3 regions of the Microbacterium sp. M4A5_1d genome follow, and region 3 is predicted to be linked to each of the others. Evidence: predicted binding sites of a transcription regulator. Region 3 holds the regulator's gene; each other region holds the start of a gene.
What was found. The regulator HrcA, encoded in region 3, represses chaperone genes, less so after heat shock. The targets are predictions, from matches to a motif close to TTNGCACTCGNNNNNNNCGAGTGCNAA.

Region 1: a site for HrcA is predicted at 2,603-2,629, ahead of groES (co-chaperone GroES). Genes of this name have one in related genera too.
Region 2: a site for HrcA is predicted at 2,081-2,107, ahead of ACLBWJ_RS06015 (Hsp20/alpha crystallin family protein). Genes of this name have one in related genera too.

Annotation. Positions count from the first base shown of each region.
Region 1 covers NZ_JBKFAD010000002.1:718,914-723,210, reverse strand. The annotation lists gene ACLBWJ_RS11700 (ABC transporter substrate-binding protein) at 1-994, opposite strand, end outside; gene rarD (EamA family transporter RarD) at 1,168-2,109, opposite strand; gene groES (co-chaperone GroES) at 2,232-2,528, opposite strand; gene ACLBWJ_RS11685 (class I SAM-dependent methyltransferase) at 2,671-3,906, shown strand; gene ACLBWJ_RS11680 (hypothetical protein) at 3,885-4,297, opposite strand, start outside.
Region 2 covers NZ_JBKFAD010000001.1:1,241,061-1,245,357, forward strand. The annotation lists gene ACLBWJ_RS06010 (HNH endonuclease) at 62-1,444, shown strand; gene ACLBWJ_RS06015 (Hsp20/alpha crystallin family protein) at 1,583-2,008, opposite strand; gene ACLBWJ_RS06020 (L-serine ammonia-lyase) at 2,159-3,568, opposite strand; gene ACLBWJ_RS06025 (FUSC family protein) at 3,658-4,297, shown strand, end outside.
Region 3 covers NZ_JBKFAD010000001.1:314,298-318,594, forward strand. The annotation lists gene dnaJ (molecular chaperone DnaJ) at 1-1,058, opposite strand, end outside; gene hrcA (heat-inducible transcriptional repressor HrcA) at 1,098-2,135, opposite strand; gene hemW (radical SAM family heme chaperone HemW) at 2,215-3,432, opposite strand; gene ACLBWJ_RS01435 (DUF1990 family protein) at 3,432-4,091, opposite strand; gene lepA (translation elongation factor 4) at 4,118-4,297, opposite strand, start outside.

The DNA.
Region 1 (4,297 bases), on a different contig from region 3:
TTGCGATCGACGCGGGGTCGACGGCGGGGTAGGTGCCCTTCGCGCCGGCCATGGTGCCGGCTTCGAAGTCGTCGCCGAAGTTCGCCAGGTTCCCGTCGACGAGGTACAGCTGCTCGGGGGCCACCTCGGCACCGATCAGCTCGGGGATGATCGTCTTGACCTCTTCGAACGTGATCAGGGCGATCGCGTCCGGGCCGGCTGCGAGCACGTCCTCGACCTGGGCCGAGAAGTTCGTGTCACCGGTGTTGTAGAGCGAGGTCGCGACGACCTCGCCGCCGGCAGCCTCGAAGGCGGCCTTGGTGAAGCACGCGAGGCCGGTGCCGTAGGCGTCGTTGAGGACGATCATGCCGAGCGTCTCGTTGCCGTCGGCGCCGATCAGGTTGCCGAGCACTTCGCCCTGCAGGACGTCCGAGGGAGCGGTGCGCCAGTAGAGACCCTTGTCCTCGTAGCCGGTGAAGGCGGCCGAGGTGTTCGCCGGCGAGAACTGGATGGCGTTGGCGGCGATGACCTGGTCGATGAACTGCAGCGACGTGCCCGAGGATGCCGCGCCGATGATCGCCGTGGCGCCTTCGCCCAGCAGTCGCGGGATCTCCGTCTCGTACGCCTTGTTGTCGGTGTCACCCGAGTCGCCCTGCTTGAGGTCGATCGTGATGCCCTTGCCCGCGGCGTTGATCTCGGATGCGGCGAACTCGGTCGCCGAGATCTCGGGCGGGCCGAGGAAGGCGAGGTTGCCGGTCACGGGCAGAGCCGTGCCGATCGTGTAGGTGAGGTCGGTGCCGGGACCGGTGGAGGTCGAGGTGTACTCGGGGGTGTACGACGCCGGCTCGGCCGCTTCGCAGTCGATGGGGAAATCGGCCGAGGAGTTCCCTTCGGCGTCACCCGATGCAGCCGGTTCGCTGCCTCCGGCACAGCCTGCGAGGACGAGGGCACTCGCGCCGATCACGGCGATACCGCCGAGGACCTTCGCGGTGCGGGAACGGGTGAGAACGCCCATTGTGCTCCTTGATGAGTGGGAACGCGGCACCGAAGCCCCGCGAGGTTGGGTCAAACCTAGTGGTGCCGCTGCATCAGGGATGTTGCGATGTGTTAACGGTCTGTTACGCGACCTAATCGTTACTTCCGGCCCGCCGAGTCCCGCGCGATGACGCGGGTGGGACCGGTGCCACGTCAGACGACGGGGGCGACGTCGGATGCCTCGTCGACGCGTCTCGGACGACGAGCGGCGCGCAGCGAGTCGACGCTGAGCACGACGAGGGCGAGCCAGACGAGCCCGAAGCCGATCCAGCGCTCGAGAGGCATCGGCTCGCCGAGGATCCAGGCTCCCGTGATGAACTGCAGGATCGGCGCGACGAACTGCAGCAGGCCGATCACCGTGAGGCTGCTGCGACGGGCGCCGGCGGCGAAGAAGAGCAGGGGCACGGCGGTGACGATCCCGGCGAGGGTCACCAGCGCGGTGTGGCCGGGGCTGACCGAGCCGAACACGAGCCCGCCGGTGACCGCGACGATGATCGCCTGCACGATCGCGACGGGCGCCAGCCAGAGCGACTCGAGGGTCAGGCCGCTGACGGCGTCGACCGAGGGCCCGATCTGCTTCTTGACCAGTCCGTAGGTGCCGAAGCTCGCGGCGAGGGTCAGGGCGATCCACGGGAAGGCCCCGTAGCCGATGACGATGACGCCGACCGCGACGGCGGCGATGCCGATCGCGACCCACTGGGCCACCCGCAGCCGCTCCTTCAGGACGAGGACGCCGAGGAGCACCGTGACGATCGGGTTGATGAAGTACCCGAGGCTCCCCTCGATCACGTGCCCCGTGAGGGTGCTGATGAGGAAGACCTGCCAGTTCACGTAGATGAGCAGCCCAGCCACGATGGTCCACAGCACCAGGCGCGGCGTGCGCAGGATCGCGATCAGCTTGCCCCAGGCCCGGAGCACCGTGAGGAGGATCGCGCAGAACACCAGCGAGAACAGGATGCGCCACGACACGACCTCGAACGGCCCCATCGGGGCGAGCGTGAGGAAGTAGAGGGGCATGAAGCCCCAGAGCACGTAGGCCGAGAAAGCGTAGATCCCGCCAAGCGAGCGTTCACGGGCGGGATCGAGGGGTGTCACGAGCCAAGCATAGGACGGTCATGACACGGCGAGGTCACGACGGACTGCCATCCGCCGCCGCACGCCTGCCATGACGAAGGCCCGGATGCGATGCACCCGGGCCTTCGTGGAAGAGCTCTGCGTCAGCGGACGACGACGGCGAGGACGTCGCGGGCCGAGAGCACGAGGAACTCGTCAGCGCCGAACTTGACCTCGGTTCCGCCGTACTTGCTGTAGATCACGCGGTCGCCGACGGCGACGTCGAGCGGAACACGGTTGCCGTTGTCATCGATGCGGCCGGGGCCGACCGCCACGACCTCGCCCTCCTGGGGCTTCTCCTTGGCGGTGTCGGGGATGACCAGACCACTCGCAGTGGTCTGCTCGGCCTCGACCTGCTTGATGACGATGCGGTCCTCGAGCGGCTTGATGGAAACCGACACGGTCTACCTCTTTCTTCGACAAGACTTGTTGGCAATCTCACCCTGAGAGTGCCAACTCCGAGTCTAGGGGGACGTTGGCACTCACGCAACGCGAGTGCCAACACCCCTGAACCGGCCGCACCGCCCCGCGTAGGCTGTCGTGGTGGATCACGCCGAGCTCTCCGCGTTGCTGACCCCCGAGGGACTCCGTCTGGTCGACGCCCTCCGGATCTCGTCTACGGCGGATGCCGCGTCGGCCGTGTCGCGGCTGCGACGCGAGGGCCTTTCCCCCGACCTCGTGTCGGCCGTCGTCGGGCAAGCGCGGCTGCGCGAGCGCGCGCGGGCGAAGTTCGGTCCGTTCGCCGATCGGATGCTGTTCACCCGGGCCGGCCTCGAGCAGGCTACGCGTCTCGTTGTCGCCGCCCGCCACGCCGGCAGGTTCCGCGATGCCGGCATCGCCCGCGTCGCCGACCTCGGCTGCGGCATCGGCGGCGACGCCCTGGGGTTCGCCGGCATCGGACTCGAGGTCCTGGCCGTCGACGCAGACGAGATCACGGCCGCCCTGGCCGCCTACAACCTCGCCCCCTTCGGTGCAGCCGCTCGCGTGCGCCACGGGCGGGCGGAGGAGACCGATCTCGACGGCGTCGATGCCGTCTGGCTCGACCCCGCTCGCCGCACCTCGGGCCACAGCGAGACGCGGCGCATCGCGGCATCCGACTACACGCCGTCGCTCGAGTGGGCCTTCGACCTCGCAGGTCGGATGCCGACGGGCATCAAGCTCGGCCCTGCGTTCGACCGCGACGACCTTCCCACCGACGGCGAGGCGCAGTGGATCAGCGCGGACGGCTCGACGATCGAGCTCGTCCTCTGGTCGGGCGCTCTCGCTCGCCCGGGCGTCCGGCGGTCCGCCCTCGTGATCCGCGGCGATCGTGCCGCCGAGCTCACCGCCGCCGATGATGCTTCGGACGTCGATCCGCGCGATCTGGGCGCCTACCTGCACGAGCCAGACGGCGCCGTCATCCGCGCTCGGCTGATCGGCGACGTGGCCCGCTCACTCGACGCGGGGATGCTCGCCGGCGGCACGGCGTACATGACCTCCGACACGGGGCGTACCAGCGCGTTCGCGACGACGTTCCGGGTGCGCGAGGTCCTGCCGCTGAAGACCCGCGAGATCGACGCCGCGCTCAAGCGCGCAGGGATCGGCATCCTGGAGATCAAGAAACGCGGGGTCGACATCGATCCTGCGCAGTTCCGCAAGAAGCTGAGCCTGTCGGGGAGCGCGTCGGCGACCCTCCTCCTCACGCGCGTCGGAGACCGCCGGGTGGCCGTCCTCGCCGACCGCGTCGAGGACGGTGAGGGCCGCCCCGGCGACGGGGCTCAGTCCAGCAGCCCGGCCTGAGCCGCCGCCCAGACGAGCCAGCCCGCGCTGTAGAGGATCGACAACGCGGCGAGGCCGAGCGCCCACACCGCGACCCCGCGACGCTCCCACGGTCGGCGCAGCGCCAGCACCGCCATGACGACCGCTGCGATACCCAGCGGGAACGCCCACCCGACGAACAGCGACAGTAGGAGCGCCACGATCGCCAGGGCCAGCGCCCACGCCCCCGACCGCGGCAGGATCTCGGGCGCCGGGGCCCACTCGACGCGCGGCTGCGACGCAGCGGGCTCGGCGCGCGGGCCGACCTCGGGGCTGCTCAGCAGCGGTGTCGGCTGCGTGAACTCGCGCTGGAACCCACCGCGGTGCTCGCCCGGCAGCCTCGCGGCCTCGGGAGCCGACGCGACGTCATCCG
Region 2 (4,297 bases), 930 kb from region 3:
ACTTTCGACAACCGAACATAGGTTCGACTCGGATGTCGTACCCCGCTGTCACAATGGGAACATGACGGCGAGTGACGGGGGAAGCGAGGCGCGACGCGACGACGTCACGCCGTCGCAAGCGCTCGCTTTTGCGAGGTACGCGGAGGCCCTTGACCTCTCTCACGCCGCTGACATCGCTCGCACCCGGGCGCTGGCCGACCTGGGTCACGCCGCCCTGCACGACGCGCGCCGCGACGGGGTGCGGGGTATGGCGTCGGACATGGAGTTGCGTTCAGTCGCGGCCGAAGCGGCCGGGATGGCGCGGTTGACGGATCGGCGGCTGCAGGGTGAGATCGACCATGCGATGACCGTCATCGACGACTATCCCGCGGTGTTCGAGGCGTGGGTGCAGCGGCAGATCGAACGTGGCCACGTGAATGTGGTCGTGCGGGTCGGTGCGGGGCTTCCGAATGAGGTGCGGGATTCGTTCGCGGAAGCCGCGATCGCGGTGTGCGAGCGGGACGTGCCGTCGCGGGTGCGGGGTGCGCTGGATGCGTTGGCAGCCCGGCTTCACCCGCAGACGTTCACCGACCGGCACAAGACCGCGGCGGCGGAGCGGTGCGTACGGGTGTTCCACGGGTCGGATGGGATGTCGAATCTCGTCGCGAACCTCCCGACGGTCATCGCCGCCGGGATGCTCGACCGGCTGACGCAGATGGGGCAGTCCGTGAAGGACGCCCGGGCGGAGGGCGACGGGGCGGAAGGTGCCGGGGCGGATGCCGCTGGGTCGGGTAAGCCCGCCGACACCAGGACGATGGATCAGCTGCGCGCCGACATCCTCGGTGACCTCGTCCTCGGTGGGGCGCCCGTGGTCGACCCGACCTACGGGGCCGACCGGGCTGGTGGGCTCGGCGCGATTCGGGCACGCGTGCAAGTCGCCGTCACGGCGGAGACGTTGATGGGGCGTGACGAGAACCCCGCCGAAGCCGTGGGCGCTGCGCTGATCGATGCCGACACGGCACGCGAGCTCGCCGGGCAGGTCAGCGAGTGGGACCGGCTCTTCATCGCCCCCGTCACCCGCACCCCGGTCGAGATCGACACCTACCGGCCCACCGCTTCGATGAAGAAACTCCTGATGGCGCGCGACCAGCACTGCCGGTTCCCCGGATGCCGACGAGCCGCGCTCCGCTGCGAGATCGACCACACGATCGATCACGCCCTCGGCGGGCACACCCACATCTTCAACCTCGCCCACCTCTGCCAACGACACCACTCGATGAAGCAATTCACGAAGTGGGAGGTCAGGCAGATCGGCGGCGGGGTCCTGGAATGGACCTCACCCCTCGGCCGGGTCTACCGCGAAGACGTACCCATACCGGCCGTCTGCTTCACCATCGCCACCACGGATCCGCCACCGGATGCGACACGCGGCGGACCACCGCCGGACGAACCGCCACCCTTCTGAGTGCTGCAGCCACGCAGTCGGGCGCGCGCATCGCGCGCCTTCGAATCGGTCGCGGGCGCTGGGGGATATACGCGAAAGGGCGGCCGCCGCCCCCGAAAGAGCTGCGGCCGCCCGTCGTGCGAACGCGGATCTGCGCGATCAGTTCTCGATCGGCACCACCGGCGCGGCTGCGTCGGTCGTGACCTCGACCTTGCGCGGCTTGGCCTTCTCGCTGACCGGGATGGTCACAGTCAGGACGCCGTTGTTGTAGGTCGCGGCGATGCCTTCCGTGTCGACGCCCTGGCCGAGGTTCAGCTGACGCAGGAAGCTCGCGGCTTCACGCTCGCGCGTGATCCACTTCACTCCGTCACCGCTCGCGAGCGTGCGCTCGGCGCGGATGGTCAGCAGCTGGCCGTCGACGTCGATGTCGACCGAGCCCGGGTCGATGCCCGGCAGGTCGGCGGTCATCACGTAGTGGTCGCCGTCACGGTAGAGGTCCATCGGCATGCGACGGGGGCCACGGCGCGTGTCGAAGAGGCTCGAGGCGATGCGGTCGAGGTCGCGGAACGGGTCATAAGTAGCCATCGATCTTTCCCTTCTCTGATGCTTCGTGTTGAGATCTGAAAGTTGAGCCATATGGGCTCAACTGCACCCAGATTAGCACTCTCCCCCATCGAGTGCCAAGGGTTCGCGCACGGCGAACAGCGCCCCGAAGATGGGGCGCGCAAGGGCCTCTCAGCACTCGACGACGTTCACCGCGAGACCGCCCTCGCTCGTCTCCTTGTACTTGTGCGACATGTCTATCCCGGTCTGGCGCATCGTCTCGACGACGGCATCCAGCGACACGTAATGCTGCCCGTCACCCCGCAACGCGAGTCGCGCCGCGGTGACCGCCGTCGACGCCGCGATCGCGTTGCGCTCGATGCACGGGATCTGCACGAGGCCACCGACCGGGTCGCACGTGAGCCCGAGGTGGTGCTCCATCGCGATCTCCGCCGCATTCTCGATCTGCGCGCTGTTGCCGCCCATGACCGCCGTCAGGCCTCCCGCAGCCATTGCGCACGCAGATCCGACCTCGGCCTGGCAGCCGCCCTCCGCACCCGAGATGGACGCGTTCGCCTTGAACAGCGACCCCAGCGCCGTCGCGGTCAACAGGAACCGCCTGATGCCGCGGCGCCGATCCAGATCCTCCGACGCGAGCCGCGACTCCGCCGCGAACCGCCACCAGTACATAGCCACCGCCGGAAGGATTCCTGCGGCACCGTTGGTGGGCGCGGTGACCACGCGTCCACCCGACGCGTTCTCCTCGTTGACGGCGAGCGCGAAAGCACCGAGCCACTCCCCCGGCAGCTCACGCCCACCCGCCGCCTCCGCCTGTTCGAGCTGCGCCCGCATCGCCCCCGCCCGGCGCCGCACGCGCAGCATCCCCGGCAAGGTGCCGTCGGCTCGAAGCCCCGCCTCGACGCACCCCGCCATGGCATCCCAGATCGCGTCGAGGCCGGCAGCGACCTCGGCCTCCGGCCGGAGTGCCTCCTCGTTGCGGCGCGCGAGGCCGGCGATGCTCATCTGCTCGCGCTCGCACAGCTCGAGCAGCTCCGCCGCGGTGCTGAAGCGGTACGGCCAGGCGACAGCGCCCGAACCTCCGCGCCGTCCGCCCGCCTCGGCGGCTTCGCCTGCGCGTCGGATGAAGCCGCCCCCGACCGAGAGATACGTTTCCGACGCGACGAGATCGCCCGCGGCGTCCCACGCGCTCAGGGTCATCGCGTTGGGATGCTCCGGAAGCCGCGTCCGCGGTTCGAAGGTCACGTCGCTCCGCGAGAACGGCACCGCGTGCCACCCCGCGAGCACCAGGGGCGACCCGTCGACCCATTCGGTCCACGCGCCGCGAACCACGTCGGGATCGACGGTCTCGGGCGCATGACCCTGTAGCCCTGCGACCACGGCGTCGGGCGTGCCGTGCCCGATCCCGGTCGCTCCGAGCGACCCGTACAGCACGCAGCCGACCCGTGCGACCTCGGGAAGCCGCCCCGCGGCCTCCAGCCTGACGACGAAAGCACGGGCAGCACGCAACGGGCCGACCGTGTGGGAGCTCGAGGGTCCTACACCGATGGAGAACAGCTCGAACGCCGAGACGTAAGCGCTCACTCGCCCAGGCTACGCCAGCATCTGCCGTACGGGCCCGGCGGCGTCAAGGGGCTGCTGTCGGGCGCGCTGTACGCCTATCGTCGCGATTGATGACCGCCGTACCCCATCCCCGCCTTGTCTCGCTGAAAGCCGCCGCGCGGACCGCGGGCGGAGAGGCCTTCGCGCTCTCTCGTCTGCTGCTCGCCGGCAAGGCGGCCCTCGCCGCTGCGATCGCCTGGTATCTCGCGCCGTACGTACCTTTCGCGCACGACGAGTACTCCTACTACGCTCCGCTCGGCGTGCTCGTGAGCATGTATCCGACGATCGCCGACTCGGCCAAGGCCGGCCTGCAGGCGGTCGGCGGCCTGGCGATCGGCATCGCGATCGGCCTGGTGGGCCTGTGGTTCGTGTCGGGCCCCAGCCCCCGCATCGTGGGTGTGGCGATCGTCGTCGGCGTCGGCGTCGCCGTCGGCGGCATCCGGGCGCTCGGCACCGGCCGAGACTGGATCGCCATCGCCGCCCTGTTCGTACTGCTGCTCGGGGCGAACGACGCGGGCGGCTTCTCGGTGTCGTACCTCGTCACGATGGCGTTCGGCGTCGTCATCGGCGTCGCCGTCAATCTCGCCATCATTCCGCCCCTCTACCTCCGCCGCGCCTCCACACGCCTGTCGCAGCTGCGCGACGCCGTATCGGACCGGCTCGAGATGCTCGCGACCTCGATCGCCGACGGCGAACCGGCCGACGAGGCCG
Region 3 (4,297 bases):
GGTGCGGGCGACTTCGTGCGCTTCTTCAGCTCCTCGATGAGGGCCCGCTCCTTGGCATCCAGACGCGTCGGGGTGACGACGTGAACGCCGACACGCAGGTCGCCGCGCGTCGAGCCGCGAAGCGGCGTGATGCCGCGACCCTTGACGGTGAGGACGTCGCCGGACTGGACGCCGGGGCGCAGCTCGAGCTCGACCGGACCGTCGAGCGACTCGATCGTGGTGCTGGTGCCGAGGACGGCGTCGGGCATCGACACCTCGAGCGTGGCGAGCAGATCGTCGCCCTCGCGGCTGAACACGTCGTGCGGAGCGACCGTGACCTCGAGGTACAGATCGCCGTTGGGGCCGCCGGCGGGACCGACCTCGCCGGATCCGGGGAGCTGCAGGCGCAACCCGGTCTCGACACCTGCGGGGATGTCGAGCGAGACGGTGCGGCGAGCCCGAACGCGTCCCTGCCCCTGGCAGGTCGTGCACGGGTACGGGATCGTCGTGCCGTAACCCTGGCAGACGTTGCAGGGCTGCGACGTCACGACGTTGCCCAGCAGGCTGCGGACGGTGCGCTGCACGTTGCCCGCGCCGTGGCAGACGTCGCAGGTGACCGGCTGCGTTCCCGGCTGGCAGCACGAGCCCTGGCAGGTGTCGCAGAGCACCGCGGTGTCGACCTCGATGTCGCGATGCACGCCGAAGACGACGTCGCCGAGCTCGAGGGTGACCCGGACGAGCGCATCCTGTCCGCGTTCGCGCCGGGAGCGCGGACGCCCGGCGCGACCGCCGCCTCCGGCGCCGCCGCCGAAGAAGGTCTCGAAGATGTCGCTGAATCCGCCGAAGCCCGCGGCGCCGCCGAAGCCGCCGGCGGAGTCACCGCCCATGTCGTAGCGCTGACGCTGCTCCGGATCGCTGAGGACGTCGTAAGCATGCGTGACGAGCTTGAATCGCTCGGACGCATCCTCTCCCGGGTTGACGTCGGGGTGCAGTTCTCGTGCCAGGCGTCGGTACGCCTTCTTGATCTCGTCGGGCGACGCGTCGCGCGCAACGCCCAGGACCTCGTAGTGGTCAGCCACGGATCGCCTTTCCGCCCGTTCGGGCGTGGGTGGGGTGGGTCAGCGGGACTTCTCGTCTTCGTCGAGAAGCCGGCTGAGGTAGTGCGCGACGGCGCGGACCGTCGCGAGGTTCGTCGGGTAGTCCATGCGCGTCGGTCCCATGAGGCCGACGCGTGCATGCGAGCCCGGGACGTCGTAGTCGCTCGTGACGACCGAAGCTTCGGAGAGCCCGTACGCCTCGTTCTCGCGGCCGATTCGCGCTGCGACGCCGCGGTCGTCGGCGACCATCTCGCCCATGAGCCGAAGCAGCGTCACCTGCTCCTCGATGGCTTCGAGCAGCGGATAGATACTGCCGCGGAAATCCGCCTCTCGCCGCGCGAGCGTGGCGGTGCCGGCCATGACTAGGCGGTCCTGCCGGAACGTCTCGAGCTCTTCGACCAGGATGCGGGCGATCTCGCGCACCGCATCGCCGATCGGGTCGCCGACCGACTCGCTCTCCGCGAGCGCCGACACCGCGGTGACGGCGTCTCGCACGGCGACGCCGGTGACAGCGGCGCGCAGCGTCGCCTTGGCTACGGCGAATTGCGCTTCGTCGAGGAGGGTGCGTACCACGCCCACCCGCTGGGAGACACGGCCGGTGTCGGTGACGACGATGACGACGAGTCGTCCGCCGCCGAGGTCGACCAATTCGAGGTGCGAGACCTGCGCGCGCGCGAAGGAGGGGTACTGCACCATTGCGACCTGGCCCGTCAGCTGGGTGAGCGCACGAACCGTCCGCACGAGCAGGTCGTCGAGGTCGGTAGGGCCGTCGAGGAAGGTCGTGATGGCCGAGCGCTGGGCGGCGCTCAGGGGGCGAAGGCCTGCCAGATGGTCGACGAAGACGCGGTAGCCCTTATCGGTCGGCACGCGTCCGGATGACGTGTGGGGCGCGGCGATGAGCTCCTCGTCCTCGAGGAGCGCCATGTCGTTGCGGATCGTGGCAGCCGAGACGCCGAAGGCGTGGCGCTCGACGATCGACTTGCTTCCCACGGGCTCGCGGGTGTCGACATAGTCCTGCACGATCGCCCGCAGCACCTGCAGTCCGCGCTCTGAGACCATGTCCGTCACCTCCTGTTTGGCACTCGATGTCTGCGAGTGCCAATTCTACCGCGTGGGCGAGGCGGGTCGCCGCCCGGGATCACTCGGTGAGCGCCCGTACGACCGCATCGGCCATGAGGCGTCCGCGGCGAGTCAGGACGACCCGACCGCGGACGGCGTCCGCGCCTTCGATGAGCCCGTCGGCGATGAGCGATGCGACGGCACGGCGCGAGTCGTTCGCGAGCTCATCGACGGCGAGCCCATCCACGATGCGTGATCGCAGCAGGACGGACTCGAGCCGTCGGGCCTCGGCATCCGGGCGCTCGCGGCCTGCGGCGGGAGACTCGCCCGCGGAGAGCCGCTGAGCATATGCCGCCGGGTGTTTCACGTTCCACCAGCGGAGGCCCGCGATGTGACTGTGCGCGCCCGGCCCGTAACCCCACCAGTCGGTTCCGCGCCAGTAGGCGAGATTGTGGCGCGAGCGCTGGTCGGTCGACCGGGCCCAGTTCGAGACCTCGTACCAGGAGAAGCCGGCGGCGGCGAGACGGTCATCGGCCAGTTCGTACATGTCGGCCTGGAGATCGTCGTCGGGCGCGGCCACCTCACCGCGGCGGATCTGACGCTCGAGACGGGTGCCCTCCTCGATGATCAGCGCATAGGCGGACACATGGTCGGGTTCGAGCGCCACCGCGGTGTCGACCGAGCGCCGCCAGTCGTCGAGGCTCTCCCCCGGCGCTCCGTAGATCAGGTCGACCGAGACGTCGAGTCCAGCCCCGCGCGCGGCAGCCACGGCGGTGGCGACGTTGGCGGGATCGTGCGTTCGGTCGAGCGCTGCGAGCACGTGCGGAACCGCGGACTGCATGCCGATCGACAGGCGCGTCACGCCCGCCGCCGCCAGCTCGTCGGCGACCCGAGGGTTCATCGTGTCGGGGTTCGCCTCGACGGTGACCTCCGCGCCGGCGGCGATGCCGAACGTGTCCCGCACTCCGCTCAGCATCCGAGCGAGGTCCCCGGCCGGAAGCAACGTGGGAGTGCCGCCGCCGAAGAACACCGTCTGCGCCGGACGCCGGGGGCCGCGCTCGTCCATCACATCGGCCGAGAGGGCGATCTCGCGCAGCACCTCGTCGGCGTAGGCATCTTGCCGCGCGCCACGCAGCTCTGTGGCGGTGTAGGTGTTGAAGTCGCAGTAGCCGCACCGCACCCGGCAGAACGGAACGTGCAGGTACACCCCGAACGGGACGTCGGGGTCGATGACGAGGTCGTCCGGCAGCGTCCCGCCGACCGGCACCGGATCACCGATCGGCAGTGCCGCGCCCATCAGGCCTCAGGCGTCGCGTACAGCGGCGAGATCGCGCGGAGGTAGCCCTGGAACAGCATCCGGCGGCGGCGGCGGACGAGACTCTTGAGCATGCGGTAAGCCAATGCCGTCGGCCGATCGAACGCCCGCACGACGAACCAGACCTCATCGTTATCGCGCCATTCGAGGAGGAAGGACTCCTCGCCGCTCACGACGGAACCGCCGACGGTCCCGAGAGCGAACGCGACCCGGCGGGGCTCCTCGTCGACGAAGATCACGCGGAGCTCCGCATCCGCATTCAGCCCCGACACACGCCCGTGCACCTGAAGCGTGGTGCCGGCTCCGACGTAGGGGGTGCCGTCCGCCGCGAAGCGCTGCTCGTGTTCCATGCTGCTGGGCGCGACGGCGTTTCCCTGGTCGTCGAACGCGACGCCGGTGTACATCGGTCCCGATGCGGGCCGAACATCCGCGACGCGCAAACCCGCCCCACGGAGCGCTGCCCACGACATGAGGAGGTCGGCGGCGGTGTCGAAGCGAGCCTGCCCGCTGCCGATCCGCCATGCGTCCTCCGCGGGGATGCTGTGTTCGGGCGGATACGCCATGAGGTCGTGCGCGCGTGTCGCGCCGACCGCCGCGTAGTCGACGGTCTCGTCCCGGAAGGTCCCGCGTCGCTGATGCATGGGTCTCCTCGTTGCTCCCCGTGGGGCTACTTCTTGTCCTTGCCTTCGACGTCGCCCGACAGCGCGGCGATGAACGCCTCCTGCGGCACCTCGACGCGACCCACCATCTTCATGCGCTTCTTGCCCTCTTTCTGCTTCTCGAGGAGCTTGCGCTTACGCGTGATGTCACCGCCGTAGCACTTGGCGAGGACGTCCTTGCGAATCGC